One region of the Chryseobacterium sp. MMS23-Vi53 genome, then DNA from elsewhere that is predicted to be linked to it. Evidence: riboswitches for the same ligand, from Rfam matches in the RefSeq annotation. Region 1 holds a riboswitch; each other region holds the start of a gene.
What was found. Region 1 has a riboswitch for S-adenosylmethionine ahead of ACKX2A_RS13410 (SusC/RagA family TonB-linked outer membrane protein). Riboswitches for the same ligand answer to the same signal wherever they lie in the genome.
Positions count from the first base shown of each region.

Region 1 (10,898 bases):
CAGGAAGCATCACTTCACTTCCCAAACTGAATTTCTTGTAAGATGCTTCAAATCCCAGCTTTCCGTACAAAGCACTTCCGGCGGTATTGGGCAAAACTTCATCAAACTGTTTGTTTTTGTCATAAACTTCACCTTGAAGACCTGCCTTTCCGGAGAAAATTATTCTATCGTTTGATAGAATCTTGTAAAATCCTGTGGCTGCATAATTCCATTGATTTCCGAAACGGTAATATTTTTTGTTTTCTGTTTTGATGGTGTAATCTGTATTTAATAAAACAGCAACTTTATTTTTCTGAAATTTATAATTCAACACCATTTGATAATCCCAGCTTCCTGTTCCTAATTGAAAACTTGGATTGACACCGGAAATTCCTTTTTCATCAAATTTTCCGAGTGGAACTTTTACACCAATTCCACCATTTAACTGATGAATATTCTCTTTTGAATTTACTAGCTGATAAATTCCCATTAAATTAATATCTCCTATTCCATTGATTTTAATATCTCCCTGCAGGGTTTTCTTTTCATGAAAATGAAACGGTAAACTTGCGTAAACACTTAGTTTTTTCGTCAAAGGAATTTTCCCCCAAAGCTGAATGGTATTAAAATATTGATCCTGAGTTAAATCTTTTACAAATAAATTTTCCTTTGCTTTATAGTGTTGAGCAAAATATTTAATTCCGATAAATTGAGGATTCAATAAAGATTCAAAACCGGACGAACCATTTCCTGCTGCACAGCCACACGCATCGCAATCATCAAAAAACCTCGCGTGAAAATCGGTTGGAATATAAAGACTGTCCTTGATTGTTTTAGCCTGATTTAAATTCAACAAAATCAAACTTATGATTAAAAATATCTTTTTCATGTCTCAGTAAAATTATTCTGCAAATTTTGGATTAGAGATAAAATTTTTATCCGACAATGTTTTCAAAAAAGCGATGATGAATTGCTTTTCCTGAGTATTCATTGCGATTCCAATATGTCCGTTTTGTTTCAATTGCGGATCAAGATTCGGATTGTCTTCTACATTATCTGAATAGAAATTAAGAACCACATCCAATGTGTAAAATCTTCCGTCATGCATGTAAGGAGCCGTGTATTCTACATTTCGTAAACTCGGGACACGGAATTTCATCCAATCGTTTTGATCAAGAGTTACGCGATATCTTCCGGCATCTTTGAATTGCGTATTGTAATACATTCCCGTATTTCTGAAACTCTCATCGGTAAACAATTCTCCGCTGTGACACGAAGCACATTTTTGTTGAAACAAACTCAATCCTTGAGATTCATCTGATGAAAAATTTTCTTTCCCTTGTTTTACTTTGTCATATTTTGAATCTGCGGATACCATCGTTGCCATAAATTGAGATAATGCTTTCAATATTCTTTCACCCGTAATATTTTCATCTCCATAAGCTGATTTGAATAATTTTTTATACTTCGGATCTGAGCTTAATTTCGCAATCACTTCCGGCATTGAGCTATCCATTTCATCTTCATTCGTCATTGGAATGATCGGCTGTTCGTTCAAATTATGAATGACTCCGTCCCACATATATCGCTTTAAAAAAGCCATATTCTGAATCGGCGGTGCATTTCTGATTCCGATTCTGTCATCAACGCCATGACTTACCGTATGACCGTGATGGGTAAACGCATTTTCCTGAATATGGCAGAAACCACAAGAAATTGTATTATTTCGTGAAAGCTTTCCTTCGTAGAATAATTTTCTTCCCAACTCTACTCCATTTTTGGTAACAGGATTTCCAGATGTATCAAAAGTTATTTCCGGAAAGTACGATGGAAAGGTAAGATTGTAAACCTCATCCTTTTCCAATGGTTCGATTACCTCATCGGAACATGATATAAAACTTAGAAAAGTGAAAATAATTAAACCTGTTTTAAATATCTTAATCATTGTGAACATGGTCTACTTTAAACATTTTCGTTAAGTTATTCGTCACGTTCACTAGATGTTGGCTTGAACCCATCATCATATCATTGGTAGAATTTAAAACCAGCGGAGTATCTCCACTTAAATACTGATTAAAATCTGCCAAGATATGAATAGATGGCGTAATCTGGCTTGTTACTCTTGCTGTTGTCGGAAGGTTCAACGTAATTTCCCGGTAAAGGTCGGGAGTTCCATTTGCGGTTACATTGCCCATATTTCCGGTGTGATTCATGAATTCTGTGTCGGGAGAATTGTTTCCGTATTTTCCTTCCAGTTTTACGAAAACATAGCCTGCTGCCCAAGACCATGACATTCCTTTTTGTTTGGCTTTGTTCCAGAATTCGGCTTGTCCGTCCTGTCCCAGTAAATAAGCATTTTGACTGATTCCTAATCCAAATTTTACTTTTTTGTAGTTGTTTTTGGGGATTTCATTAAGATTAACATAGACAATTCCTGCAACTGCATCGGCCTGGTCAATAATGAAAGCTCCTTTATCGGGATTATTTTCGTTGTATTTGAATTCATTTCCGTTTTCATCAATTAAACTGATGTTACTGATAACATATTTGATATTGGAAAACTGATGTTTTTGACCTTGAGAAGACGTTTGAGTCGTTTGATTGAGAACAATATCACCGAGATTATTAAATCCGTTTTCGAATTTGATTTGAAGGTTTCCTTTTGCTTCGGGTGATGAATCGTCTTCATCGTTATTTAGACAAGATGTAAAAGTGAAAAATGTAAAGGCAATACATAATAGTGATAAAAATTTATAAATTTTCATTGTTGATTTTTTAAGTTGAAATTTTTAATTGAATTTGATTAAATAGTAGAACATTTAATCTTTTTAACTGCAAAAGTTTACACAGAATAAGCATACTCTTTGTCATTCCGAAGAAATCTAAGCGGAGTTTTAGAAATTATACCATGAAAATCCTTGCCGAGATTCCTACGGAATGACAACTACACGTTTAATTCTAATTATTTAATTATGAAAACTCTTGCAGTAAAACAAGATTTGAAAAATATTAACTTAAAAAAACCGGTGGTCTGAAAATATGTTTCAAAAACAGAAAAGAATATGCTATTTTGTATAGAAAATTGAGATTTGAAAAGAAAGCGTTTTCTGTTTTATTGATTTGGGCAATTTCAGGAAGAACGTAAATATCCAGCAATTTCTGCCCTGAGTTTTTTGTTTTGTTTAAAGGTGAAGAATCGGTTTCGTTAGTTTTTGCAATTTGTTTGCTTACATAACATTTTCCGTTACAGTGAAGCTCGGGATTGCTTTTGTTGACACACAAAACTTCGGAGATGTAATCATAATTTACAGCATACTCCACCAATGGCACCAAAGGTCGAAATACCACAAATAAAGTGAGGAATATGCTGCAAATTAGGTTCATGAAATTATTTTTTGCTGATCGCTTCCTCGTATCTTCTGCTGATTTCTTTCCAGTTGGTTACGTTCCAGATAGCTGTTAAATAATCTGCTCTTTTGTTCTGATATTTTAGGTAATAAGCGTGTTCCCAAACATCAATTCCAAAAATCGGCGTTCCTTTTTCTTCCACAACATCCATCAAAGGATTATCCTGATTGGGCGTAGACGAAACGAATAATTTTCCGTTTTTATCCACAGATAGCCAAGCCCATCCCGAACCAAAACGGTCTGCTCCTGCTTTTGCCATTTTTTCTTTAAAAGCATCCATACTCCCGAAAGTTTCGTTGATTGCTTTCGCTAATTTTGCAGAAGGCTGTGTATTTTTTTCAGGTGTTAAAACAGTCCAAAATAATTCGTGGTTATAATGTCCTCCTGCATTGTTTCTCACCGCAGCCGGTAATTTTGAAACATTCGACATGATCTGAAACAAAGTCTGTTTTTCCTGTGGTGTTCCTGCAATGGCTTTATTCAAATTCGCTACATACGCCGCCGCATGTTTTGAATAGTGAATTTCCATTGTCTGCGCATCAATATTACCTTCCAATGCATTGTAAGCATAAGGTAATGCCGTTTGCTTAAACTGTCCAAACGCAAATTGTGCCGCGAATACTGCACTTAAAGCAGCTACTTTTAAAATCTTCATAACGTTTTGTTTTTTGTGTGGTTTATGTATTTGGCTGGAAGATGGAAGTTGGAGGCTGGAAGTTTATTACCATATTGTTGATAACATCCCTCTTCCAACACCTAGCTTCCAGTCCTCTATTTCAATAACTTCTTAATATCCTCGATGAGAATTTCTCTGTCGGGGTGATATTTTCCTGTCAGCTTCGGCGTCTTTCCTTCCGGATCTTCATAATTCAATCCTGAGTAATATAAAATAGGCATATTGTCTTTGTTGTATCGGCAACGGATATTGCCATCTTTGTCGACAAGCGCAATCATTCCGCTATGATTCAGGCTTTCGCTCTCATCTTCCTTATCACCAACATAAATATTGAACTGATCTGCCAATTTCCCGATATAGCTTCTGTCACCCGTTAAAAAATGCCAGTTTGGAGATTTTGCTCCTATTTTTTTCGCATGTTCTTTCAATAATTGCGGTGTATCATTTTCAGGATCGATGCTTATGGAAATGATTCCAAAATCGGGATTGTTGATTTCATCTTCGATCGCCCTCATATTCGTGTTCATTATTGGGCAAATCGTAGGACACCTGCTGAAGAAAAACTCGACTAGATAAACTTTTCCGAGCATATCTTTGTTGGTGATTTTTTTATTATTCTGATCTGTCAGTTGAAAATCAGGGACTTTCATTACCGTATAAAGGTTCTTTTTGAAATACCCCATTCCGACACCGATTCCCACAAAAAGCAATGCAATAATTACAATCGGAATAATGACTTTACTCTTCGTATTATTTGGCTTTTTACTTTTGGGCATACTTCTCAGGATTTTTCTTGAATTCGTCTTTGCATAGTGAACTGCAAAAACCGTACGTTTTATTTTTATACACTGCTGTATCTTTCATATCGGGTTCGGTTGGCATGTGACAAATCGGGTCTACTGCATTGACAAATTTCATCGTTTTTGTATTTGATTTCGCTGTTGTATTGGATTTTTTATGCTTTACTTTAGGCGTTTCTTGGGCACAAGCCATTAATGAAACAGACAAAAATGCTGTTAAAATAATTTTTGATTTCATTTTAAATTAAATTGAAATTAATGATAGTATTGAATGAAAATTGATTGTTTTTTTAAACTAAACTTAATATTGAAATTATTTTTAAACGCAACGCTCGCAAAGTTTTTTCGTAAACTTCATGTTGATACGTTCGCAAGGACGTTACACTCAGCAAATGGTAGCTACGCTTATATAATATTAAATTCAACTAAATATTTAGTTTAGAATAAATTTAAGATAAAGGAGGATGGAATATTCGGGAAAAATATTCTGAAGTGTGAAAATCGATATAATCCGAGTTGGTTTTTTTTAATGGAATTTCGAATTGATTTTTATCTGAAAAGGAAAGGATTTCATTAGATAGGAAAACGTCTAATCCTGCAATTTTCACATTCTGATTATTGTTGGATTGCTTTTCTGTTTTGGCTAATTCTTTTTCAACGTAGCATTTTCCTTTACAGGTTGATTGGGGAATATTTCTGTTTTCGCAAAGATTTTTTACGATATAGTCATAATTAACGGCATAATTAATCAATGGCAAAACCGGACGTAATGCAATCGTGAAAATAATGAATATGGAAATGAAAAACTTCAACGATCAATTCTATAGCACAAATATACTGATGAATTTTGTTTTTATGAGGGATTTATGATGAAAGTCAGTTTTTGGTTGGTTGACTTGGTTGATTGTTGATAGATTTTTTAAGCTTTCAAACTTAAAATCGCCAATCGATAACCATCCATACCAAATCCAGACAAAACAGCGTCGCTATTTGCAGCCGTCACAGACTTCTGGCGAAACTCTTCTCTTTTGTATATATTACTAATGTGAACTTCAACTTTCTGCTTTTGAATATTCTTTAAACAATCTGCAATTGCGTAAGAATAATGAGTAAAAGCTCCCGGATTAATTACCAACGCGTCAAAATCATCCACCTGAAGTCTGTTAATCAATTCACCTTCAATATTGGATTGATAATAGTGTATTTCATGAGAAGGAAATTCTGGCCTCAAATTTTCCAAATAATCTTCCATTGAAGTTGTTCCGTAAATTTCTGGTTCTCTTGTGCCCAATAAATTCAGATTAGGACCATTTACAATTAAAACTTTCATACTATAAAATTAATAAGTTTTTTGAATTAAGGATTAAAAATTTAGTTTTAAACTTAAAATTTACTTATTGCATTATTTTTAATGATATTTCTCATATTTAAAAATTTAACATTTTTTATAACTATCTATTTTTGATGGTTTTAAAATAAAATTAAGATAATTTTTATAAAATTTATATTTAAAATTTTAAAGTCTACTTGTTTTGTAGACTTTTTGTTTTTAGATTTGCAACGGCTTATAAAGAAAGATGGAGGGAACTGACCCTATGAAATCTTAACAACCTGCACATTGCAAGGTGTTACATTCAGCCTTGAAAAAGGAAAGATAAGTAAAGTGTTAATCATGATTATTGATGCTATTTGCTGTCTTTTTTACAAAAGGCTAAAATTTAATAAGTAGTAAATAAAATTGATTATGATTAACAAAAATTTAATTAATTCAAAAATTTGGATTCCACCTGTAGCGGCATTTTTTCTAGGTGCTGCCAATGTGAAAGGTCAGGAGGCAAAAAAAGACACTCTTCATGAAAAAGAGATAGACGAGGTAGTTGTAGTGGCTTACGGAAAAGCTAAAAAGACAAGTTATACAGGTTCGGTAGCAACAATTTCGAGTGAAAAAATCAACAGCAGACCTGTTACCAACATAACAAAGGCATTGGAGGGGCAGGTTCCCGGACTTCAGGCGGTAAGTTCTTCGGGACAGCCGGGTTCTACAGCTTCAATCAGGATTCGAGGAATCGGCTCTGTCAGTGCATCGAGCAATCCTTTGTTTGTGGTGGACGGAATTCCTTTTGATGGAAATATCAACTCGATCAGTCCCAACGATATCGAATCGATCAGTGTTCTGAAAGATGCTACGGCAAGCTCATTGTACGGCTCCAGAGGTGCAAACGGTGTGATTATCGTTACCACAAAGTCCGGAAAGAAAGGCGAAGCGAGAGTAAACTTTAATATAAGCCAAGGTTTCTCAAGCAGAGCGGTGAAGGACTATGAACAGGTAACGACCGATCAGTACTATGAATTGTACTGGGAAGCGTTGAGAAATGGGTATAAATCCAGCCAAATTTCTTCTCAACAGGCTGCGCAGATGGCAACGGATAATTTAGTAAACGCTTTGGGAATCAATCCATACGGAACAAATTTTGCAAAACCTGTAGGAACAGACGGCAAATTGGCGACCGGAGCAACTGCCTTATGGAATGATAACTGGAAAGATATTTTGCAGAGAACTGCTTCAAGAAATCAAGTTGATCTGGATTTTAGCGGAGGAAATGAAAAGAGCAATTATTTTTTCTCTTTAGGATATCTGGATGATAAAGGAATCGCTATTGAGTCCGGTTTTAAGAAATACAGCACAAGATTAAAAATCAATTCTGAAGTCAAAAAATGGTTGAATGTCGGAGCAAATTTAGCATACACCAACAGTCTTCAGGAAGCACCGCCTTCATCGGATTCGAGAACAGATAACGTGATTAATGCGGCGAGAATCATTCCGTCTTTTTATCCTTATTATGAAAGAAATGCGGATGGAAACTATAAGTTAGATTCCAACGGAAATTATATTTACGATTTCGGAAAATACAGACCTACAAGCGCTTTGCAGAATGAAAATGCAGCCGCAACACTGCCTTTAGATAAAAATGAAAATAGGGAAGATAACTTCTCAGGAAAAGGTTTTGCAGAATTTACTTTTTTACCGGAATTAAAATTTAAATCTAGTTTTTCAGTCGATTTGGTGAATTACAATGGTCATTATTACACCAATCCATTGTTGGGAGAAGGTGCGGAAATTGGAGGTTCTGTGACGAAAACCAATTCTAGAACATTGTCTTACACGACGAGTAATATTTTAACCTACGATAAAAAATTTGGACAACATCACATCAATATTTTAGGTGGTCAGGAATTTTATCATTACGAATATCAGACGATTTCCGGAAGCAGAAGTCAGTTTTCACTACCCTATTATTATGAGCCGGATGCAGCAGCTTTACTGGGAGGTTTCACGGGAAACAGTGATAAATTGGGACTGCTAAGTTTCTTAGGTAAAGCAGAATACGACTATCAAAACAAATATTTTGTTTCAGGATCGGTAAGAGCAGATGGTTCTTCAAGATTCTCTCCCGAAAACAGATGGGGAACATTTTGGTCAGTTGGTGGATCTTGGAAAGCATCGAATGAAGATTTTATTAAAAATTTAAATTTCTTCAATCAATTGACGCTTCGTGCAAGTTACGGAGGTCAGGGAAATGATAAATTGAGCACATATTACGCTTACCAAAGTCTGTATGCTTTTTACAATAATTTGGGTGAAGGCGGAACGGTTGCCAGTAAATTACCGACTCGTGATCTGAAATGGGAAACCAATTTAAATTTCAATGCAGGTGTTGAATTCTCAATTTTAAATAACAGAATTAAAGGAAACGTAGAATATTTCCAAAGAAAAAGCAAGGATCTTTTATTCGGAATGCCTTTGGCGCCGTCACTGGGCTTCAGCGAATATCAGGCGAATATTGGTGAATTAAAAAATACAGGTTTTGAGTTCTCGTTATTCACAACACCTATTAAAACAAAAGATTTTGAATGGAATGTTGATGTGAATTTAAGCACCTTAAAAAATGAAATCACCAAACTTCCCAAAGGCTCGATTGTAAGCGGAACAAAACTACTACAAGTCGGAGGTTCTGTTTACGATTTCTTCATTCCGGAATGGGTTGGTGTAGATCCAAGCAACGGAAACCCGCTTTGGAAAACCATCACAACCGATGCGAACGGAAATACAGTCGAAGGAACAACTTCCGAATATGCAAAAGCTACAAAAACTTTGCAGGGTTCATCTCTTCCAAAGATAATGGGAGGTTTAACAACAAGCTTCGCTTACAAAAATTTCGATTTTTCAACCTTAGTTTCATTTGCAGTTGGAGGAAAGATTTTAGATACCGATTATACAATGTTAATGCATAACGGAAGTTCGGCAGGGAGAGCGTGGAGCGCAGAAATGCTGAACAGATGGACGCCTGAAAATACAAATACAGACGTTCCGAAATTAAGTACAACCACGAATAACTGGACTTCAACCTCATCAAGATTTTTATATTCAGGAACCTATGCAAGAGTGAAAAATGTAAGTTTAGGATATACGCTTCCATCGGATTATTTTGAAAAAATCGGATTGAAAAAATTCAGAATATATGTTCAGGCAGAAAATCTTTTGACATTCTATAAACACAAAGGAATGGATCCCGAGCAGACATTGGACGGAACAACGTATTACAGATATCCTGCCATGAGAACGATCACTTTCGGATTACAGGCTACACTTTAAAATTTAAATTAAAAACAATGAAAAAATTAAAATATTTATCTTTTGCTTTCATTACAGCATTCACTTTTACAAGCTGTGCAAATGATCTTGAAACAGATCCAACAAACCAAGCGAGTGAAGAAGAAGTTTTTAAAACAGCAGAAAGTGCAGAAACTGTAATTAATGGAACTTGGGCTAAATTCAATGATGATGGAACAACTTACGCAAATATCGGTTATTCAACAGTGTTGAGAACGAGCGATGCGATGGGAAGTGACGTCGCAGTTTTAACCAATAAATATGGTTTCCCCGGAGCTTATGCTTTTACAGATTTGGTTAATAACACGGGAAGCCGGCCGCTTTATATCTGGAATTCTTTATATTCTGTGATTAATAATATGAATAATGTTATTGCCAGAATTGATGCTGCGGAAGGAAGTCAGGAAAAGAAAAATCAGGTGAAAGGTCAGGCAAAAGCTTTGAGAGCATTTTGTTATCTGAATCTGGCGAGTTTTTATCAATTCAGTTATTTGAAAGATAAAACTGCTTTGACGGCTCCGATTTATACAGAACCAACCACGACCAATTCAGTAGGAAAGAAAAAAGCAAGTCTGGAAGAAATTTATACTTTAATTAAAAGTGATTTGACGGATGCAGACAATTTGCTCCAAAATTATTCAAGAAACAACAAGGATAAAATTGACAGATCGGTTGTGAATGGTTTATTAGCAAGAGCTTATCTAAATACAGGGGAATGGACAAAAGCGACAGCTTCTGCAAAAATCGCCAGAAACGGATATGCTTTAATGACTGCTGAAAAATACAAAGAAGGTTTCAATGACATCAGCAACGGAGAATGGATTTGGGGACACGGACAAACACAGGAACAGTCGGGAGAGAGTTATGCGTTCCACTTTTTAGACGTTTCATCTTCGGGAAGTTATTACTACAGCTTTATGGCAGATCCTTATTTTAAAGATTTGTTTGATACTAATGATATCCGTTATTCTTTGTTTTCATGGGATGGAAATCCCGGAAGAGAGGGTCTTTTGAGATATGCCAAGTTTAAATTTAAAGCCAATTTAATTGCAGATATCGTTTTCATGAGAGCGGCCGAAATGTATTTAATTGAAGCTGAAGCTGAAGCCAGAAACGGAAATGTAACGAACGCGGTAACAGTTTTAAATCAATTGAAATCGGCAAGAAATGCCAACCAATATTCTGGTTCTTTGACGCAAAATGATGTGATTAAAGAAGTTTTAATTGAAAGAAGAAAAGAATTGTTCGGTGAAGGATTTTCGTTATCTGATATCATCAGAACGCAAGGAACTGTGGTGAGAAAACCTTTCACTAATTCAAGCGGACAGGCTATCCAGGTGCAGATTACTACTCCGGATGGTGT
Region 1 is NZ_CP180265.1:3,015,221-3,026,118, reverse strand. Features, by position in the region: gene ACKX2A_RS13455 (transporter) at 1-868, opposite strand, end outside; gene ACKX2A_RS13450 (cytochrome-c peroxidase) at 881-1,924, opposite strand; gene ACKX2A_RS13445 (MbnP family protein) at 1,917-2,744, opposite strand; gene ACKX2A_RS13440 (hypothetical protein) at 2,989-3,363, opposite strand; gene ACKX2A_RS13435 (superoxide dismutase) at 3,368-4,042, opposite strand; gene ACKX2A_RS13430 (SCO family protein) at 4,159-4,839, opposite strand; gene ACKX2A_RS13425 (YHS domain-containing protein) at 4,826-5,101, opposite strand; gene ACKX2A_RS13420 (hypothetical protein) at 5,313-5,675, opposite strand; gene ACKX2A_RS13415 (type II 3-dehydroquinate dehydratase) at 5,783-6,193, opposite strand; SAM riboswitch class I at 6,426-6,524, shown strand; gene ACKX2A_RS13410 (SusC/RagA family TonB-linked outer membrane protein) at 6,608-9,517, shown strand; gene ACKX2A_RS13405 (RagB/SusD family nutrient uptake outer membrane protein) at 9,535-10,898, shown strand, end outside.

Region 2 (10,898 bases), 620 kb from region 1:
ACAAAAGGTTTTGAAAGAAACCTTTTGTTTTTACATAGTTAGTTCATTTAAATTACATAGACTCGGCGATGTCCTTTGGACATCGCCGAGTCGTCTTAAGATAAAAAATATAGGGGATGAAAATAATTGAATTGGATGAAATTGCTATTTTAAGCTTTGTTATCTTTGTTAATTAGAACGCCTTTGCGAACTTAAAAAAGAATAGTAGTCCAAAAAACTTAGCGACCTTTGCTTCAAAAACTAAATCGCAAAAACTAAATCTGTTTAAACTAATTTTGGATTTAACCACAAAAGTCACAAAAGCGATGTATTTATTATTAGATAATCAAAAGTATTCAAAAGAATAAAAATCAAAGATTTTTAAAACTTATGTTTTCTTTTTTTAAGTTTATTAATAAGCTTTAAATATTTTATCTAAAATCTTTTGTGACTTTTGTGGTGAAATAAAAAGTTTAACAAGTTCAATATTTAAATAATATTAATTTCCACATTAATATTCCCTCTCGACATTTTAGAATAAGGACATGTCTGGTGCGCTTCTTCAGTCAATAATTTTGCGGTTTCCACATCAATTTCCGGAAGACTTACATTCAGACGAGCCTGTAAAAAATACACATCATCTTCCATACAAAGATCCACTTCTGCATCTACAAAAGTTTCGGCAGAAAGTCTGATTTTTCTTTTTCTGGCAGCCAATCCCAATGCTCCGATAAAACAAGCCGACCATCCTGCAGCAAAAAGCTGTTCAGGATTTGTTCCTGTTTCATTTCCGCCCGGTGTTGAAAGTTTGATGTTTAAATTTCCGTCTGAGCTTTTAGAAAATCCTTCACGACCGCCTGTTGTATGAGTTTTTCCTGTGTATAATACTTTTTCTGCTTGAATAATGTTTGTATTTTCCATTTTATTAAGATTTTTATTAATTACAATTTATTTAGATTTAATTTTCAACTATCAACTATCAACTATCAACTATCAACTATCAACTATCTCGAATAGCCATCCACTTCAACAATCGCATTCGCAAAAGATTGTGGATCTTCCTGCGGTACATTGTGTCCGATTCCTTTTAAAATTTTATGGGAATATTTTCCTGTAAATTGGCTTTCATAAGCCTTTCCATCAATTGCAGCTCCGTCAAAATCACTGCTGATTGTAATTGTGGGAACATTAATTTTTGGTTTGGATTGAAGTTTTTTCTCCAATTCATCATACTTTGTTTCGCCTTTTGCTAAAGACAATCTCCAACGGTAATTGTGAATAACGATCGCCACATGATCTGGGTTGTTGAAAGATTGTGCCGTCTGATCGTAAGTTTCTTTATTGAAATTCCACAGGGGAGAAGCCGTTTTCCAAATTAATTTATTGAATTCATACGTATTGTCTTTGTACCCTTTTTCACCACGTTCTGTTGAAAAATAATATTGATACCACCAACCTAATTCTGCATTCGGAGGCAGTGGTTTTTTATTCGCTTCTAGATTGGTAATGAGATAACCGCTCACAGAAACCAGCCCTTTTACTCTTTCCGGATAAAGTACAGCCATCACATCCGCAGTTCTTGCTCCCCAATCGAATCCACCGATAATTGCTTTGTCGATTTTTAAAGCATCCATTAAAGAAATAATATCGTTTGCAACTGCAGTTTGTTGCCCATTTCTCATCGTTTTATCCGAAAGAAAACGAGTTGTGCCAAAACCTCTTAAATAAGGGGTAATCACTCTGTACCCTTTCGCCGTCAATAAAGGGACAACTTCTTCGTAACTGTGAATGTCATAGGGCCATCCGTGAAGTAAAATCACCGGGGTTCCGTTTGGTGAACCGGCTTCTGCATAACCAACATTCAAAACACCTGCGTTGATTTGTTTTAAAGTTCCCAATGAACTTTTCGTTTCTTGAGCGTTTAATCCGATATTAAAGGTCAAAATTAAGATCGTGCTGATAACATATTTTCTAATGAAATAGATCTGTTGATAAGTTGATTTGGTAAACATAATGATTGAGTTTTTAAATTTGATGTGACAAAAGTAAAAGCCTTTCACCTGCAAAACCATGACAAATTAGATGAAGCGGACAAACAGATAGATGAATTAGTCAAAACTTAGGATAAAATTAATCAGGAAGAGAAATTATTGCACATTGCATAATTTATAAATAAGTTAAAATTTATGTTTTCTGAATGAAATTTAAATAATTCTCAAAAAATAAATTACATTCGTATTGTACTAACTTGAAAAAACTATTTTTTATGAAGAAATTTTATTCCGGTGTTTTGTTGTTTATCATGGCTCTTGCGTTTGGGCAGATAAGCTATACAATTACTCCGAATCCGTTTAATGAAACGGACAATATTACATTAACGGTCCCTGGAAATCAGATTGATGAAACAGCTTGGGGTGTTTCAAACAATGCAATTTATATCTGGACGTGGTCTTTAGATACAAATTATCAAAACAGTCAGGATTGCCCTACCAATGGAAGCTGGAACAGTTCGAATGAATTGAATAAATTAAGCTACAATTCCACAACCGACACGTATTCTTTAACGTTTACACCGACAACTTTTTACGGAAGAACAGGAATCGGAAGATTTGGATTTTTACTAAAAGATAAAACAGGTTCTCATCAAACGTCGCCTGATATTTTTGTAAATGTCGGAGTTTTGAATTTAACAATGACTAATCCTGCCGCGAACAGTTTGACATCGGTTCCGACAGGAAACTCCATCAACATTACAGCAACTACAAACGTTAACGCAACATTTCAGTTAAAAGCAAACGGAACAGTTGTAAATTCTACTTCTACGCCCTCATCTTCTTATTCTTACAATTACACGGTAACAGGAGATGCGAACATGGAACTGATTGCAACGCAGGGATCGACGTCAAAAAGCTCAACCTTTATTTTACAAGTTCCGAGAAATGTTGTTTCCGAAGCAATACCAAGCTGGATAAGACAGGGAATCAATTACAATCCGACAGATAATACAAAAGTTGGGCTGGCTTTGTATGCTCCGACTAAAAATTTCGTTCATGTGATTGGAAGTTTTAATAACTGGACGGTGAATGACTCTTATTTAATGAAAAGAGATACCACAAATCCAGATTTGTATTGGATTGAATTAAATGGTTTAACGCCACAGCAATTATATACTTTCCAGTACAGAACAAATGATCTAAGAAAAGTAGCAGATCCTTATTCTCCACAGATTTTGTCTTCTTACGACGATCAGTATATCTCACCAACAACCTATCCGAATTTACCGGCTTTCCCTTCCGGACAGGGTTTTGAGGTTTCTATGTTTAAAACAGGACAAACGCCATATAATTGGCAGGTGACGAATTTTCAGCGTCCGGCAAAAGAAAATCTTGTAGTGTACGAATTGCTCTTGAGAGATTTTACGCAGGAAAAAAACTGGCAGTCTTTAATTAATAAAATTACCTATTTAAAAAATTTAAACATCAACGCAATCGAGCTTCTTCCAATCATGGAATTTGAAGGAAATCTTTCGTGGGGATACAATACATCTTTCCATTATGCTTTAGATAAAGCTTATGGAACGCCTGAAAAATTCAAAGAGTTTGTTGATTTGTGCCATCAAAACGGAATTGCCGTAATTTTGGATATCGCATTCAATCATGCGACTGGACGTTCACCGTTGGTAAGACTTTGGAATGTAGATCCTGATGGAGATGGCTATGGAGATGTAGCTGCAAATAATCCTTACTTTAATACAGTTCCGAAGCACTCGTATAATGTATTTAATGATTTCAACCATACAAGTCCTTCAACTAAATATTACGTTGAAAGATGTCTTCAACAATGGTTAAGCGAATATCACATTGATGGATTCCGTTGGGATTTAACAAAAGGGTTTACACAAAATTGCTCTGAAAATGATGAAGCCTGTACCAACGCTTATCAGCAGGATAGAGTAGATATCTTAAAATATTACGCAGACAGACAATGGGCTTTAGATCCAAATTCTTACATGATTTTTGAACATTTGGGAACCGATGCGGAAGAGCAGCAATGGGCAAATTACAGAATTGCAGAAGGAAAAGGAGTAATGCTTTGGAATAACCAGAACGGACCGTATAATCAGAATACGATGGGTTATAAGGAAAACAGCAACTTCGATAGAATGAATCACACACTTCACGGATTTACAAATATGTCCGGTGTTGGTTACGGAGAAAGTCATGATGAGGAAAGATTGATGTTTAAAAATCTGGCTTACGGTGCTGTAAATGGGTCTTATGATGTTAAAAACTTAAATACAGCTTTAGAAAGAATGAAAGCTTTCGGAGCGACATTCTTCACAATTCCCGGTCCGAAAATGATTTGGCAGTTTGGTGAATTAGGCTATGAATTCAGCATCAACAGATGTGCGGACGGATCGATCAATAATGGTTGCAGAACCGATGAAAAGCCAATTGCATTCAATTTAGGTTATGATACAAACGTAAACAGAAAAGCGGTTTATGATACTTGGGCGAAAATTATCAACATCAGAAATGCAAATCCTGTTTTTAAATCTAAAACATATACAGTTGAATCCAATAACTTAACAAATGATCCAAACGGATTGATTACAAGGATTTACGTTTACGATAATACACTAACATTAGGAATTAAAAATGTTGTTGTATTAGCAAATTACACAACGGCAACGCAAAATGTTGTTCCGTATTTCCCTTACACTGGGCAATGGCAGAATTTAATGGATAATTCAATCTTTACGGTGGCTTCCATAACAGCTCCGATTTCTCTGCAGCCAGGAGAATTCAGAATTTTCGGGAATTATACTGGAACAAATTTATCCACAATCGATGTGAATGCAGAAAACGTATTATCGCTTCAAATTGGGGATAACCCAGTAAAAAATGGTTTGGCTAAATTAATTTACCACAAAGCAAAAAATGGAGAGATCTCAATCTACGATATGAGTGGAAAAAAGATGGAGGCATTTAAGCTTACCAATGAAAACGGAACATACGAATTGAAAACAAATTATCCTGCGGGATCATATTTGGTTCATTTAAAATCAGATACAGGAATTGCTATTCAAAAAATGATTGTGAAATAACCTGTGGATAAATCTGAGGATTACTATACAAAGAGGTCACGAGAGTGATCTCTTTTTTGTTTGTCCACATTTTTTTCACATTTAAATTAATGCTTATTCATAAGAAACTAACGGCTTTTTAACACGTAATTCACAAGATTTTCCACATAGAAATTCACAAATTATTTGGGCTTGCCAATAGCTTACCAAGACGTTATCCATATCTTATTCACATTCAAAAAATAACTTGTTAATAGTTGAATTTTGATAACTCACACGTAATTCACGCCTAGCTAACAGGTAATTCACGCATTATCCACAACTTATTCACAATTGAAAAAATGATTCAAAAAGGGAAAAATTTATGTTTTTTTGTCAATTAAAATTAATACTCTACCTTTGCACTAGATTTATCAAGAAAGGTGGAGGGATCTGGCCCTGTGAAACCTTAGCAACCGACACATTTCCAAATGTGTAAAGGTGCTAATTCCAACCCAATCGGGGGAAGATAAGTGAAGCATATTCTTAATATTTTTCCATTTTCTTGACGGTCTTTGTAGGCGAAATTTTGTTCGTCGGGGTTTATTATTAATTTTGCAAAAAACAAAAGATGAAGAGACTAAGCATTTCTATATTATTGCTTGGAGCGGTTTTCGTTTCGGCTCAGGAACAGGAAAAAGAAAAACAGATTGAAGACGTCATTATCGTCGGAAACCGAAATGCAAAACGTACAAAGCTGGAAACGCCGGTTCCGGTGGATGTTATCAATATCGAAAAAATACAAAAATCTTCACCGCAAATCTCTGTTCAGGATTTATTGAATTATGTGATTCCGTCGTTCAACTCGGTTCGCCAATCAGCTTCAGATGGTACAGAACATATAGATCCTGTAACATTACGAGGAATGGGACCGGATCAGGTTTTGGTGTTGGTGAACGGAAAAAGAAGACACACAACATCTTTAGTTAATTATCAAAACACAGTTGGAAATGGTTCTGTCGGAACGGATTTAAGTACAATTCCGGTCATTGCCATCGACAGAATTGAAGTTTTAAGAGATGGAGCAGCAGCACAGTATGGTTCTGATGCGATTGCAGGAGTGATCAACATTATTCTGAAAAAAAATATTGGCGGTTCTGCAAGTCTCAATTATGGAATTACAGGAAGAAATGACGGTGAAACATATCAAGCCGGAGCCAACTACGGAACTTCTTTGGGCAAAAAAGATAGTTACATCAATTTATCTTTACAATTAAATCACAGAGGAAAAACGACAAGAACGCAAAATCATAATCTTGATATTTTCGGTGATAATTTTGCTTACGATTTCGCAGATGATCCTGCCGCTGCAAAAGCTTCAGATGATGCAATTATTCAACAAAGAGGCTTGACACGCGACGATTTCAATTTCCAGATCGGAGATGCTCAAATAAAACAGGCGCAATTATATTTCAATTCAGAATATCCGATTAATGATGTGTTTAAATTATATTCTTTTGGAGGTTTTAGTATAAAAGAAGGTCAGGGGTACGGTTTCAGAAGGCTTCCAAGCGAAACTTCGAATAATGTACCTTCCATTTTTCCAAATGGTTTTCAGCCGACTTTAGGCTCGAAAGTGTACGATTTTTCTTACGCTGTCGGAGCAAAATACAACAAAAACGATTGGTTTTTTGATCTAAGCAATACGTTCGGAAGTAATACCTTCAATTATGATGTGAGCAACACGGTAAATGCTTCATTAGGCGCAAAATCTCCGACAAGTTTTGAAGCAGGGGCGCACAGTTTCCTTCAAAATACAGTTAATCTTGATGTTTCAAAAAATATTAAAAACTTCAACATTGCTTTCGGTGGAGAATTCAGATTCGAGCAATATGAAATCAAATCAGGACAAGAATCATCGTATGCGAGATACGATATTTACGGAAATGTTGTAACAGCTTCTACGCCATCTACGGATATTATCGGAGCAGGTGGATCTCAGTCTTTTATTGGTTTTTCACCGGAAAATGCTCTGAGAAAATCGAGAACTTCTACTGCGGTTTATGCCGATGTTTCTTATGATTTAAATAAAAAATTTAATGTTGATTTAGCCGGAAGATTCGAAAATTATTCAGATTTCGGAAGCACTTTGAATGGTAAATTGGCTTTGAGATATGAATTTGTAAAAAATTTCGCGATTCGTGGAGCGGTGGGAACCGGTTTCCGAGCGCCGTCTTTACAGCAGCAATATTTTAATAATTCATACGCAGACATTTCTACAACAGGAAATTCCATCGTTACAAAAGGTATTTTTAATAATGACAGTGAAGCGGCAAGAGCTCTTGGTTTTGATAAATTGAAACAGGAAACATCTGTTAACGGAAGTGTCGGATTTACATTAAAACCTGCAAGAGGTCTTTTCGTTACGTTGGATGGATATTTAATTAAAGTGAAAGACAGAATCGTCATCACAAGTAATATTACCGACGACAGATTGGCGGTTTATGGTGTAGAAAGCGGAAGGTTTTTCGCTAACGCAGTCGACACGGAAACAAAAGGTGTTGATTTGGTTGTTTCATACGACTGGAAATTGGGCGGAGGAAACTTAAACATCAACCTTGCCGGAAATTACACCGAAACAAAAATTACCGACTTCCATTTTCCAGCAAATCTTCAAACTCCTCAAGATGAATTTTTCGGACCGGATCAAATTAATATCATCGAAAGTTTATCTCCAAAAACAAAAGCGACTTTGGGCTTAAATTATGGAATTGGTAAATTTAATTTCCTAGTGAGAAATACATATTTCGGAAAAGTCATCAGAGACGGTTATCCTTTCGGTGGCGTTCAGGAATTTACTCCAAAAGTTGTAACGGATGTGAGTGTTGGTTATGATTTTACGAAAAATATTAATCTTACAATCGGTGCGAATAACGTTTTTGATGTTTTTCCTGATCTTCAGATTTATGAAAATTCGTATTATGGCGTTTTCAAATATGCTCCGGTTCAAATGGGAACTTTGGGCAATTATTTCTTCGGAAGGCTTAATTTTACATTTTAATTAAATGGAATCTACTTCACACCAGATTGGCTGGAAAACCGCCGTTGCCATTGTCGTTTCGAATATGATTGGGACGGGGATTTTTACAACATTGGGTTTTCAGTTGGCAGATATTACAAATACATACAGCATATTCCTCCTTTGGGTCATCGGGGGAATTTTGGCTTTATTTGGAGCTTTTTGTTATGCCGAATTGGGATCTCATTTTAAAGGAAACGGTGGCGATTTTATCTATTTAAAAGAAACCTATCATCCGCTTTTGGGATATTTGGTAAGCTGGATTTCCCTGATTATTGGATTTTCGTCACCCGTCGCATTAGCGGCATTGGCGATGTCGAAATATCTTTCAGCTTTCAATTTTTCTTTCGGAAATGGTTTTGCCATTGGAATAATCTTTCTGGTTTCTATCTTTTTATCATTTAGTTTAAAAGCTTCAAGCCGATTTCATAATTTTTTTACTTTTATTAAAATAGCCTTCATTATTGTTTTAATTATTCTTGGAGTCGGACTTTCAGAATCGGAATCGATCGGTAACAGCTTAAAATTTGATGATTCCTGGAAAAATGAAATCATGCTTCCGGCTTTTGCAACTTCTTTGGTTTTTGTAACATATTCATACACCGGTTGGAATTCTGCCTCATACATTGCAGGAGAGATTAAGGATGTTCAAAAAAATCTTCCGAAATCCTTAATTGTCGGAACTGTTTTTGTAACGATTTGCTATCTTTTGGTAAATTTTATTATGCTAAAACACGCGCCTGTAAATCAATTAGCTGGAAAAGAAGATGTGATGGGAGAAGCCGCAAACAATATGCTCGGTCACACTTTCGGAAAAGTGGTGAATATTTTCATTGCTTTACAGTTGGTCGCGACGATCAGCGGATATTTGTGGGTTGGATCACGTTTAACACAAGCTTTTGCAAAGGAAAATAATTTGTGGAAAACTTTGTCGATAACGAATCAGAAAGGAATTCCGGTTCGTGCAATTTTCGCTCATGCGGTCATTGCAACGTTGATTATTTTGACGGGAAGTTTTAAAGAAATCTTTGTTTATACGGCATTTATTCTTCAATTGTTTGCGAGTTTGGCAATTTCAACGGCATTTTTTATTAAAAAAAGCGATCGAAAAATATTTAAATCTAATTTATTTTATATTTTCCCGACAGTTTTTCTTTTGTTCAGTGCGTATATTTTGTATTTTACATTTATCCACAATCCGAAGGAAAGTATTATTGGATTGGGAATTGTGGCGTTGGGGATTGTTTTGTATTTAATTGATAGGAAATTATCTCGCTGATTTTGCAGATGACGCGTACTTAATTTTAACGCAAAGATTAATTATTCTGGCTTTTGATTTTTAGGAGCAAAGGCAAATAAATTTGCTTCGCGAAGCTTGAAAATATAGCTTCATCAATCAACTTGTTGATTCCTCTTTATTCCTTTAAATATTGAGTATTTACATAAAATCTTTGCGTTAAAAATTACAACAGGTAGTATTAGCGATGTCATCCTGAGCAAAGTCGAAGGATCTCTAAATGCAGCTTAGATTCTTCCAGAATGACAAAAATATTGTTGGTTTTTTATGTAAATAATTAAAAAATCAGCTATCATTTGCTGAGTGAAACGCCCCTGCGAACAAAAAATATTTTCAATAATTTCAAATAAAAACTTAGCGAACTTTGAGTTAAAAATAGATTCTTCACTATGCTTTCGCTTCATTCAGAATAACAAACCGCAATATTTTGCGAGAAAAAATAATGTAATGCGATGGGTTATTGAGTTTTGAATTAATAATCCGTATCTTTGCACCCACAAAATTTTCATAATGTCTAAATCATTAATTCCAAAATTAGAAGCTATAAAACAAAGATATAATGAGGTTGCAGACCTTATTATACAGCCTGATGTTATTTCTGATCAGAAAAGATATTCTTCTCTGAACAAAGAATATAGCGATTTAGGGAAAATTGTAAGAGTTTACGATCTATATAAAGGAGCTTTGGATACGATTGAGGAATCCGACGAAATCATTGCTGACGGATCAGACAAAGATTTTGTTGAATTAGCAAAAATCGAGAAAAACGAAGCGTTGGAAAAAATTCCGGGATTGGAAGAAGAATTAAAAGTATTATTGATTCCTAAAGATCCTGCGGATGATAAAAACGTAATTGTCGAACTTCGTGCAGGAACAGGAGGTGACGAAGCAGCTATTTTCGTGGAAGATGTGTACAGAATGTATTCTATGTATTTCAAAACGAAAGGATGGAGACATGAGATTACCGATTCCAACGAAGCAGCGAAAGGATACAAGGAACTTATCATGAAAGTGGAAGGAGAAGGCGTTTACGGAATTATGAAGTTCGAGTCTGGAGTTCACCGTGTACAACGTGTTCCTGAGACCGAATCTCAAGGAAGAGTTCATACTTCTGCGATCACAATTGCCGTTCTTCCGGAAGCTGAAGAAGTTGATTTTGAACTAAATCCTGCAGATATAGAAATGCAGACTTCACGTTCAGGTGGAGCCGGAGGTCAGAACGTAAACAAGGTTGAAACAAAAGTACAGTTGACGCACAAGCCTTCAGGATTGGTGGTTGTTTGTCAGCAGGCTCGTTCTCAGTTGGCAAACCGTGAATTGGCAATGGAAATGTTGAGAACTAAGTTGTACGATATCGAATTGCAAAAAGTACAGGGAGACATCGCTGCACAGCGTAAATCGATGGTTTCTACAGGTGACCGTTCCGCAAAAATTAAAACTTACAACTATCCTCAAGGTAGAGTGACGGATCATAGAAT
Region 2 is NZ_CP180265.1:2,391,080-2,401,977, reverse strand. Features, by position in the region: gene ACKX2A_RS10580 (organic hydroperoxide resistance protein) at 469-900, opposite strand; gene ACKX2A_RS10575 (alpha/beta fold hydrolase) at 984-1,991, opposite strand; gene ACKX2A_RS10570 (alpha-amylase family glycosyl hydrolase) at 2,246-5,086, shown strand; SAM riboswitch class I at 5,473-5,580, shown strand; gene ACKX2A_RS10565 (TonB-dependent receptor plug domain-containing protein) at 5,676-8,105, shown strand; gene ACKX2A_RS10560 (APC family permease) at 8,110-9,402, shown strand; gene prfA (peptide chain release factor 1) at 9,931-10,898, shown strand, end outside.
Region 2: another riboswitch for S-adenosylmethionine. It lies ahead of ACKX2A_RS10565 (TonB-dependent receptor plug domain-containing protein); the one in region 1 lies ahead of ACKX2A_RS13410 (SusC/RagA family TonB-linked outer membrane protein).

Region 3 (10,898 bases), 110 kb from region 1:
AACCTTTAAAGCATTCTCGCAATGTTTTTCAACACGGATCGCCAAAGTTTCTAAACTTTTTGATAACACCCACGCATTAAAAGGTGACATTGCAGGACCAGTGTTTCTTGCGAAAAGATAAATCTCACGAATCAAATCTTCTCTACCAACCGCTACTCCACCCAAAACACGACCTTGACCGTCAATTAATTTTGTAGCAGAATGAACTACGATGTCTGCTCCGTATTTTATCGGCTGCTGCAAATAAGGCGTTGCGAAACAGTTATCCACAATGAAAATTAAATTATGTTTCTTTGCGATTTGACCGAAAAATTCTAAATCCAACACTTCAATTGCAGGATTGGTAGGCGTTTCCAGATATAAAATCTTTGTGTTTGGCTGAATATATTTTTCAACATTTTCTGCATCTTCGGCTTTGAAATAGGTTGTTTCAATATTCCATTTCGGGAAATATTTTGTGAACAAGGTATGTGTAGAACCGAAAACCGACTGACAGCTTACGATATGATCACCCGCATTTAACAAAGTGGCAAAAGTTGAATAAATCGCAGCCATCCCTGTTGCGAAAGCATATCCTGCTTCTGCACCTTCCATCTTCGCAATTTTATCCGTAAATTCTGTTACATTCGGATTTGAAAAACGGCTGTATAAATTCTTTGGCTTTTCTTCTGCAAAACTCGCTCTCATATCTTCCGCATCCTGAAAAATAAAGCTGGATGTTAAATATAAAGGCGTTGAATGCTCATCAAACTGAGTTCTTTCGGTTTGGGTTCTGATCGCAAGTGTTTCAAAATTTGAAAGTTGCTCGTTGCTAGTTTCTGGTTGAAAATTATCGCTCATAAACTTTTATCTTTTATAAAATATCAATTTAAAAATCTTTTTTACAAATTGTTATATTGATACATTATTATATTGTTACATTAATTTATTTGATAGGATTTCATCCTAACGTTATTTTATTATTTCGTTCCATAGGTTTTACCTACGGCTATTGATATTGGAACCCTTTCGGGTTCACTGATTATTTTGTTTCGCTTACTCTTAAAATGTCTCCGAAAACACCTCTTGCAGTTACCTGTGCTCCGGCTCCAGCTCCCATGATGACAATCGGATTTTCTCCATAACTTTCTGTATAGATTTCAAAGATTGAATCTGAACCTTTCAGTTGTCCTAGCGCAGAAGTGGCAGGAACAGAAACCAGTTTTACATCCAACTCACCTTTTTCTTTTTGTAAATCTCCATGAAGATCTCCAACATATCTTAAAACATGATCAGGTTCTTGGCTCTCTTTGATTTTTTGATATTCTTCGTCTAATTCTTCCAGTCTTGAAAGGAATTCAGATTTTGAAACTTCAAGCAGACTTTCAGGAACAAGATTTTGAATATTGATATCTTCAAATTCATTAATCAAGTCTAATTCTCTCGCCAGAATCAACAACTTTCTAGCAACGTCATTTCCAGATAAATCTTCTCTTGGATCTGGTTCTGTATAACCTTTTTCCAAAGCTTCATTAATAATTGTGGAAAACTTATCATCTCTCAAAGAAAAATTGTTGAAAACATAACTCAATGTTCCTGAGAACACCCCTTTGATTCTTGTGATATTTTCTCCTGAAAGGTGTAATAATTTAATCGTATCAATTAATGGTAAACCTGCACCAACATTGGTTTCGTATAAATAACGTCTGTTATTTTTGTTCAACGTATATCTTAGTTTACGGTATTCTTCGATCGGAAGCGTATTGAAAATTTTGTTAGAAGAAACCAGATCGAAACCGTTTTCTGCCAAAGCATGATAATTGTGGACAAAATCTTTACTTGCCGTATTATCTACAACAATCAAATTTTCAAGTTGATTTTCTTTTGAGAAATTAATTAATTCTTCAACATTAGAAGGATTTTGAGCCGTTACAACCTCATCATTCCAATTATTATCAAACCCTTTTTTGTTGAATGCAATTTTTCTTGAATTGGCTACCGCAACCACTTTAAGATCGATTTTTTTACGTCTCTTAATTTCTTCTGATGATTCTAAAACCTGTTCAATCAAAGTTTTTCCGACATTTCCATGTCCTATAATTGCCAAATGAACCGTTTTCGGTTTTTTAGAAATTTCAGATTCGATGATATTTTTTGCTTTTTCGTCCTGCGAAGAAGTCACAACGATATTGATACGTTTTTCGCTTGCCACTTGGTTTAAAAGCAATGGAAAAACATTATTTCTAGCCAATTCTGCCAAAACTTTGTTGAAATCCTCCGCTACAAAACCTAAAACCGACACATTATTTATGCTGTAAATCTGAGAAACTTTCCCTGATTTTCTTTCTGCTTCAAATTCATCAATCAGGCAATTGACCGCTTTTTCAGAATCACTTTCCTGAACTAGGATCGAAATTCCGTTTTCGATGGCCTGCTGGGAAATAACCCCAACACTGATTCTCGCCAAAGTAAGCGCCTTGAAAATTCGTCCGTCAATACCGATTTCTCCCAAGAAATCCTCTCCTTCAAACTTGATGATTGACCTGTTTTTTAAAAATTTTATTTCATTTACATTTTTCATCGTCTACAAAATATTTTTAATGATATTATTTAATTGTTCGTATTCCATTAAGAAGGCATCGTGCCCATGAATTGAGGTGATCTCGTGATAAAAAACATTTTCCTTTTTTTCTTTCAGCTTTTGATAGCACATTCGGATTTCAGAAGCAGGGAAAAATAAATCGGTATCAACGGAGATCATGTGCATTCGTGCGTGGATGTTTTCCAGTTGATGTTCATCGGTATTGATGTTCATCAGCAAATGATTCATCAGCTTGTAAGATTTTAAACTAAATCTTTCGTTTAAAGCGTTTCCGTGATAAATCAGCCAATCTTCAGACTCTAATCTCTGTTTTTCCTGATTGTATTTATTTTGAAATCTTTCATTTAACGATTCCGGCGTTCGATAGCACAACATCGCATGAATTCTGGCTTTTTGTAATGGTTCATCATTTTGATTTAATAAAAACTTCTGAACCAGACATTGTGCATGAAGCCAGTCGTGGGTTTTAAAATCGCAGGCAATAGGAATGAAAATCTCGGCAAGATTTGGTTGTTTCACCAACATTTCCCAACCGATCCCTCCTCCCAGAGAACCTCCAATAATGGCGTGTAAACTTTTAATATTTAAAATTTCAAGACCTTGCAAAAAGATATTGGCAATATCTGAAGGTGTGAAATCTTCATAATTATCAATTAAAAAATCATCATATCCGTTTCCAGGAATATTGAAACACAGAACTGTATATTTTTCGGTATCAATAACCTGATTTCTACCAATTAATTTTTTCCACCATCCTTTTTCTCCCGAAACATCTGAATTTCCGGTTAAAGCATGATTAACTAAAATTATAGGTGCTGAAAACAAGTCTTTCCCGAAAAGCTGATAGCTCAACGAGATATGATATTCCTTATGGGAATTTGTAAGATACGCGAGATTAATATAGTTTAGTTCTGTTTTCAATTCTATTATACTTTTTGATAATACAATTGAAAATGCCACAGGAAATGGCTGAAAAAAGATTCAGTAGTTATCTGTCCAAAATAATTTTGGTAGAACGTAGCACCTTCATTGCTTGCGCAAAGGGTTGCTAAGGTTTCACAGGGTCTAATCCCTCAACCTTTCTTGATAACATTTTCAATATTTGAATGATCGAATGGTGCAAAGATAAAACTTTTCTTTTAAATATTTATAAAAATTTAATTTAATATAAAAAACTCCGATAAACAGAAGGTTTGCAAGAGCATATTAATTATAATTCAAATTTAATAAGTTGGAAATTTTTAGCAAAAAAACTAACTTCGTAATGAAAAATGTTGAAATATGAGTACCGAAAAACAAAGATTACAAGATAATAACTGGAAAAATTGGGGACCATACGTCAGCAACCGACAATGGGGAAATGTACGTGAAGATTACAGTTCCAACGGCGATGCATGGAATTTTGCCAATCATAACACTGCCGAAAGCTACGCCTATCGTTGGGGCGAAGAAGGAATTGCCGGAATTTCCGATGCAAAGCAGCTTTTCTGTTTCGCTCTATCCTTTTGGAATAAGAAAGATAAAATGGTAAAAGAGCGTTTCTTTGGGCTGAGCAATCCTCAGGGAAATCATGGGGAAGACATCAAAGAACTGTTTTATTATTTAGATAACACACCGACTCATAGTTATATGAAAATGGTGTATAAATACCCTATCAATGCGTTTCCTTACGATGAAATCCGTGCAGAAAATGCTAGAAGAAGCAAGAAAGAACCGGAATATGAAATTTTCGATACCGGAATTTTTGATAAAGATGAATATTTTGATATTTTCATTGAATATGCCAAAGCTGACCACAATGATTTTTTAGTTCGAGTAACAGTTTTCAACAGGAGTGATGCTGATGCTCCGATTGTAGTTGCACCGACTGTTTGGTTCAGGAACAACTGGAAATGGGGATACAACACATATAAAGGACAAACGAATGCTTCGTATGAAGGTTGTATCGATATTAATCATGACAGTATTTCGATCAAAAAGTTTTATTCCAGAAATATGAATGCAGAAAGTGTTTTCTGTGATAATGAAACCAATTCTCCGAAATTATATGGAGCTCCTTATCCGGGAAATACCTATTATAAAGACGGAATTAATGACTACATTACCTATGGAAGCAACACCGTAAATCCCGAAAAAAGGGGAACTAAAGCTTCTTTTCTAATTGATGAAATGATTGAAGCGAGACAGTCTAAAACATTTGATTTCAGATTGTCACCGAATGAATTAGATGAACCATTTTATCAGTTTGATGAAATTTTAAAGACAAGAATCTTTGAAGCCAATGAATTTTATGATGAAATTCAGAATGATGTAACGAATGATGATGAAAAAAATGTTCAGAGACAGGCTTTTGCGGGTTTGCTTTGGAATAAGCAATTTTATCATTACAACGTCGGAAAATGGCTTAAAGGTGATCCTAATTTTGAAGCTCCGAGAGATTTCAACAATTACGTAAGAAATACGGAGTGGAATCACATGCACAACAAAGACATCATTTCGATGCCCGATAAATGGGAGTATCCTTGGTATGCGACTTGGGATTTGGCTTTCCACTGTGTTCCGTTTGCGATTATTGATGCTGAATTTGCGAAAGGTCAGCTTCTTTTGCTGACGAAGGAATGGTACATGCATCCGAACGGACAACTTCCGGCTTATGAATGGAATTTAAGTGACGTAAATCCGCCTGTTCATGCATGGTCTTGCTTCAGAGTTTTTAAAATTGATGAAAAGCAAAACGGAAAACCGGATCTTTTATTTTTAGAAAAAGTTTTTCAGAAATTGTTGTTGAATTTCACTTGGTGGGTCAACCGAAAAGATAAAAACGGGAAAAACATTTTTGGAGGAGGTTTCCTTGGACTCGATAATATTGGAGCTTTTGACCGAAATATGGAGCTAAAAGACGGTCAGCATCTAGAACAAGCCGATGGAACGAGCTGGATGGCAATGTACGCTTTGAATATGATGCGAATTGCCATGGAATTGGCTCAGTATTACCAGGTTTATGAAGATATGGCGATTAAATTTTTTGAACATTATCTTTATATTGCCGAAGCCATGGAAAATCTGGGAGATGGTAAAAATGGGCTTTGGAACGAAGAAGATGGATTTTTCTATGATGTTTTACAACTTGGAAACGGAGACAGTGTTTCGTTGAAACTGAGAAGTATTGTTGGCTTGATTCCGATGTTTGCGGTGGAAATTATTGATCATCATCTACTGGATAAAATGCCAAATTTCCAAGCGAGAATGGAATGGGTTTTAAAAAATAAACCTGAACTGACAAAACTTGTTTCACACTGGGAAGAAGAAGGACACGGAAGAAAGCATTTAATGAGTATTCTCCGCAAAACGCGTTTAACAAAAGTGCTGAGTAGAATGCTGGACGAAAAAGAATTTTTAAGCCAATATGGTATTCGTGCAATGTCTAAAGTATATGAAGAGAATCCTTTTAAATTTTCCGTTCATGGAAATGAAAATGTAGTTTATTATACCCCCGCAGAAAGCGACAGCAGAATGTTTGGCGGAAACAGCAATTGGAGAGGTCCGATTTGGTTTCCGATTAACTTTTTGATTGTTGAAAGTTTGCAGAGATTTCATTTTTATTATGGAAATAGTCTGAAAGTTGAATTGCCAACAGGAAGCGGAGAAAAAAGAAATCTAGATGAAGTGGCACAAAATATCAGCGGAAGATTGTGTTCTATTTTCCTGAAAGATGAAAATGGAGAACGTGCCTTCAATGGTGGAAATGCAAAATTTAATTATGATGAAAATTTTAAAGATTATATCACCTTTTTTGAATATTTTCATGGAGATAACGGCCGCGGAGTCGGCGCATCCCACCAAACGGGCTGGACAGCGACAGTTGCTAAGTTGATGAAACCGAGATTGACAATTTAATGAACATTTTTAATATAATTTAAGCCTCTTTTTTAAGGGGCTTTTTATTATTCATCACATAATATTAATTATTTCAATAATGAACCTCTCCATTATAGTCAAAATCTATTTTCTCATTAAGATAATAATATATTTTATCTAAATAATATAAAAATTCAATATAAAATTCAAAATTACGTTATTTTTTTCACAACAAAATATCTATATTAGCGCCATAAAACCTAATAATTATTTTTTATGAAAGGAAAATTACTGCCTATCGCAATGGTACTCTCAACTATAGCGATGACACACTTAAAAGCTCAGGAATATCAGCCGATGCCGGTACAAAGTGGTTTCAATGCCGATGTTATTGCCAACGGAGTGGGTACAGCAGCTTCTTCAACCAATACCGATGTGGATGGTGTAAGCTACGCATTTATTTCTCGCGACTATCAACTGACAGCAACAAGTACTCCCCTTACTTATGGTCTTCCGGTAAACGGAATTATCAATTCTGCTGTTGGTTCTACTTCCGGGTTATCTTATCAAATGGCATCTTACAGTGCAAACAATTCATTAAGATTACAAAATATAGGAGACAATGGCACTTTGGTATTTACAACACCTCTTCCGGCAATCAGCTTATATATGTTGGCAACAGGAGGAAGTGGAGCCTGTACAGTAGATGTTGATGTAAATTTTACAGATAATACTTCACAAACATTTACAGGATTAAGTATTGCTGACTGGTACGGCGGAACAAATTACGCTATTCAGGGAATCGGAAGAATTAACATCACCAACAACAATCTGGAATCCGGAAATGGAACAAACCCAAGATTATATCAAATTCCATTAGCAATAAATGCTGCAAACCAGTCTAAAAGTGTAAAAAGTGTAACTGTAACGAAAAACGGAACAGGTGGTATCCCAAATATTTTTGCATTCTCTGCAGATGCTTACAATTCTTGCGGATCGCCATCGAACATCACTTATAGCTCAACAATGGATACTGCAACCCTAAGCTGGACTGCTCCAACCAATGCTCCATCTTCAGGATATCAATATTATTACAGTACATCTCCAGTTGCTCCATTGGCTACACAAACTCCTTCAGGAAGCGTGGCAGCAGGAGTTACCTCTGCAACAATTAATAATTTAGCTACAGGACAAACTTATTATTTTTGGGTAAGATCAAACTGCGGCGGTTCTCAAGGATTCTGGAAAATGAAAGAATTTACAACGGGACAAATTGCTGCGACTTACACATTAGGAGATATCAATACAGAATACAACAATTCAGGAGTTACAACTTCATCTACAACAAACTGTCCTGGAACAGTTTCTGTAACCATTCCTGCTGGATATAAAATTAAATCTACCGCTGTTTCTTACAACATGACTACAGCAAGCAACGGTTGGATGAGCGAACAAAGAACTTTATTGGTTTGTTCAACAAATGGTGTAGCTGAAGCATCAGTAGCTTCTGGATCGGGATCTACAGGAGGAACTTATTCTTACAACAGAACAGGACTTACTTTAGCAAATGATCTTACAGGAACCGTAAACTTCGACCTTAGAGCTTGGAGAACTTACGGTGGAACAGATTGTACCACTGAATATAACAAGGTCGACAACGGAACATTCACAGTAACGGTTACTCTTCAGCCAACCAGCTTAGCAACAAGTGAAGTGTCTGCAAAAGAAAAAGAAAGAATCGCTTATCCGAATCCATTCGTAGATACTTTATACATCGAAAAAGCTGAAAATGTGAAAAAAGCTGTTGTAACGGATCTTTCAGGAATCGTTGTAAAAACAGTAGATAATCCTTCTTCTACATTGTTCTTAGGAGAATTAAAATCTGGAATGTATATTTTAACAGTAACAATGAAAGACGGTTCTGTGAAAAGCACAAAAACAATCAAAAGATAAATAATTTACACACACATTCATACTGAAAAGAGGGGGCAAAAATAATTTTTGTCCCCTCTTTGTTTTTTTATATTTAAATTAAATCTATGCTTCTACAAGCTTTCCGTTGACAAAAACTTCATACCCGATTTCAACATTTGGTTCTAATGTTTTAGAAACAGAACAATATTTTTCAAAAGATAACTGAGCTGCCTTCTGAGCTTTTTTAGGATCGATATTTCCTTCCAAAAGAAATTTAACTTTAATTGATTTAAAAGGTTTTGCATCATCCACAGGAATTCTTTCTCCTTCTACCTCAGCTTTGAAATCTGTAATTTCCTGTCTTTGTTTTTTCAAAATAGAAATTACATCAATTCCGCTGCATCCTGCAACTGCCATCAAAACACTTTCCATCGGCGAAACTCCTTTCGCTCCCGGTTGCGTTGTGTTATCTAAAAGAATTGAGTTACCCTGAGAATTGGTTGCCTCAAATAAAAAATCGTCGTTGATTCTATTAAGTGTTATTTTCATTGTCTTGTTGCTTGTTGCTTGTTGCTTGTTGCTTGTTGCAAAATTATAAAATTCCCCTCGCTTTTATCTCCAGATATTTATTGATAACATCGATATTTAAATTCTCTGGCAGTGTATAAACCGTATAAATTCCGTATTTACGAAGTTCCTGGATGATTAATTTCTTTTCAAACTCAAATTTTTCTGCAATAATTTCATCATAAATTTCCTGCATACTTTCCGGATTTTTATGGATCAATGTCTGCAATTCAGAATTTTTAAAGAAAACCACGACCAATAAATGGTTTTTGGCAATTCCACGAAGATATTTTAACTGACGGTTCAATCCATCAAGCGTTTCAAAATTGGTGAATAATAGTATTAAACTTCTTTGATTTAATGAATATTTTACATCCTGATACAATCGGTTGAAATCACTTTCAAAAAAATCTGTTTTGATGTTATAAAGAGCTTCAGAAATCTTTCTTAATTGTCCTGATTTATTTTCCGCAGCGATCTTATTTTCTGTTTTTTTCGAGAAAGTCATCATTCCGGCGCGATCACCTTTTTTCAAAATGATATGTGACAAAGCCATTGTCGCGTTAATCGAATAATCCAGCAGACTCAATCCGTTGAAAGGCATTTTCATGGTTCTGCCTTTATCAATCAACATGAAAATTCGCTGAGATTTTTCATCCTGAAATTGGTTCACCATCAATCGATTGGTCTTCGAAGTTGCTTTCCAGTTGATCGTTCTGATGTCATCTCCGGGAACATATTCTTTGATTTGTTCAAATTCCATCGTATGTCCCAACTTTCGGACTTTTTTGATTCCGCCTAATAAAAACTCGCTCTGCAAAGCCATTAATTCATATTTTCTTAAATGGATAAATGATGGATATGCCGATAAATTGGCATCTTTCTGAAAATTGAAACGCTTTGATACCAACCCCAAAGGCGAAGAAACATACACATTCAAGCTTCCAAAATTATATTCTCCCCTTTCTTTCGGCTCTAAAATATATTGAAAAAAGCTATTTTTCCCCGATTCAATTTCCTTCTCAATCAAAAAATCTCTCTTTTGAAACTGAAAAGGAATTTCGTCGATTACCTTTAGGTGAATCTTAAAATTATAATTATTCTTAATGTCAATTTTCACAGGATTTTCGTCTCCGTTTGACATTTTTTCCGGCAAAATTCTTTGTGCTAAAATTCCATCTTTCTGATTAAAAACCAAAAGATAGTCCACCATCGCTGCCAGAAAGCACAACAGCAAAACGATGTGTGCCACAATCATCAAAAACGGAAAGAAAAATGCAAAAACATACAGTATCCCCACTCCTATGAGCGCAAAGAAAAAACGTGTATTGATGTATAAGTTTTTCATTTCTTTTTTAGGTTGCAGATTTTAGATTTTAGGTTGCAGTTTTGTGACTGTTAAGTTTTTTTTTAATTATTTTAAGGAATTGATTAATCCATTTAGCATTTTTGAAATTTCAATTACATCTTGATTAAGTTTTAAATAACTTGTTTCATTTAGAAAATGAAGATTTCTTGAAATAATTAATTGAGTTTCAACTTCAGCACAGCTTCCTCTTGAAATTCTCAAAAATTGTAAATAATCTAGTTTGCTTCTCCTAGAGTTTCCTTCCGCAATATTCGATGGAATCGAAACGGAAGCTCTTCTAATTTGAGATTTCAACCCAAAAGTTTCATCTTTAGGAAATGTTTCAGTTGTTCTGTAAATTTCAGTTACAAAATCAATAGATTTCTGCCAAACCAAAAGCTCTTTAAAATTAGCCATACATGAAATTTTTAAACGTCGAATTGCAAAACTACAATCTGCAACCTTTTACCTGCAACCTACCTAGGAATCTCTATTCCCTCTAAAATTTGTCTGATAATTTCGTCTGCCGTTAAGCCTTCCATTTCTCTTTCAGGCGACACGATTACTCTATGCCTCAACACGGCATAGCTTGCTTCTTTGATGTCTTCCGGAGTTACAAAATCTCTTCCT
Region 3 is NZ_CP180265.1:3,125,492-3,136,389, reverse strand. Features, by position in the region: gene ACKX2A_RS14040 (O-succinylhomoserine sulfhydrylase) at 1-840, opposite strand, end outside; gene ACKX2A_RS14035 (ACT domain-containing protein) at 1,022-2,560, opposite strand; gene ACKX2A_RS14030 (alpha/beta fold hydrolase) at 2,564-3,502, opposite strand; SAM riboswitch class I at 3,567-3,674, opposite strand; gene ACKX2A_RS14025 (MGH1-like glycoside hydrolase domain-containing protein) at 3,863-6,478, shown strand; gene ACKX2A_RS14020 (T9SS type A sorting domain-containing protein) at 6,716-8,392, shown strand; gene ACKX2A_RS14015 (OsmC family protein) at 8,477-8,902, opposite strand; gene ACKX2A_RS14010 (DUF58 domain-containing protein) at 8,946-10,268, opposite strand; gene ACKX2A_RS14005 (four helix bundle protein) at 10,335-10,685, opposite strand; gene ACKX2A_RS14000 (AAA family ATPase) at 10,745-10,898, opposite strand, start outside.
Region 3: another riboswitch for S-adenosylmethionine. It lies ahead of ACKX2A_RS14030 (alpha/beta fold hydrolase); the one in region 1 lies ahead of ACKX2A_RS13410 (SusC/RagA family TonB-linked outer membrane protein).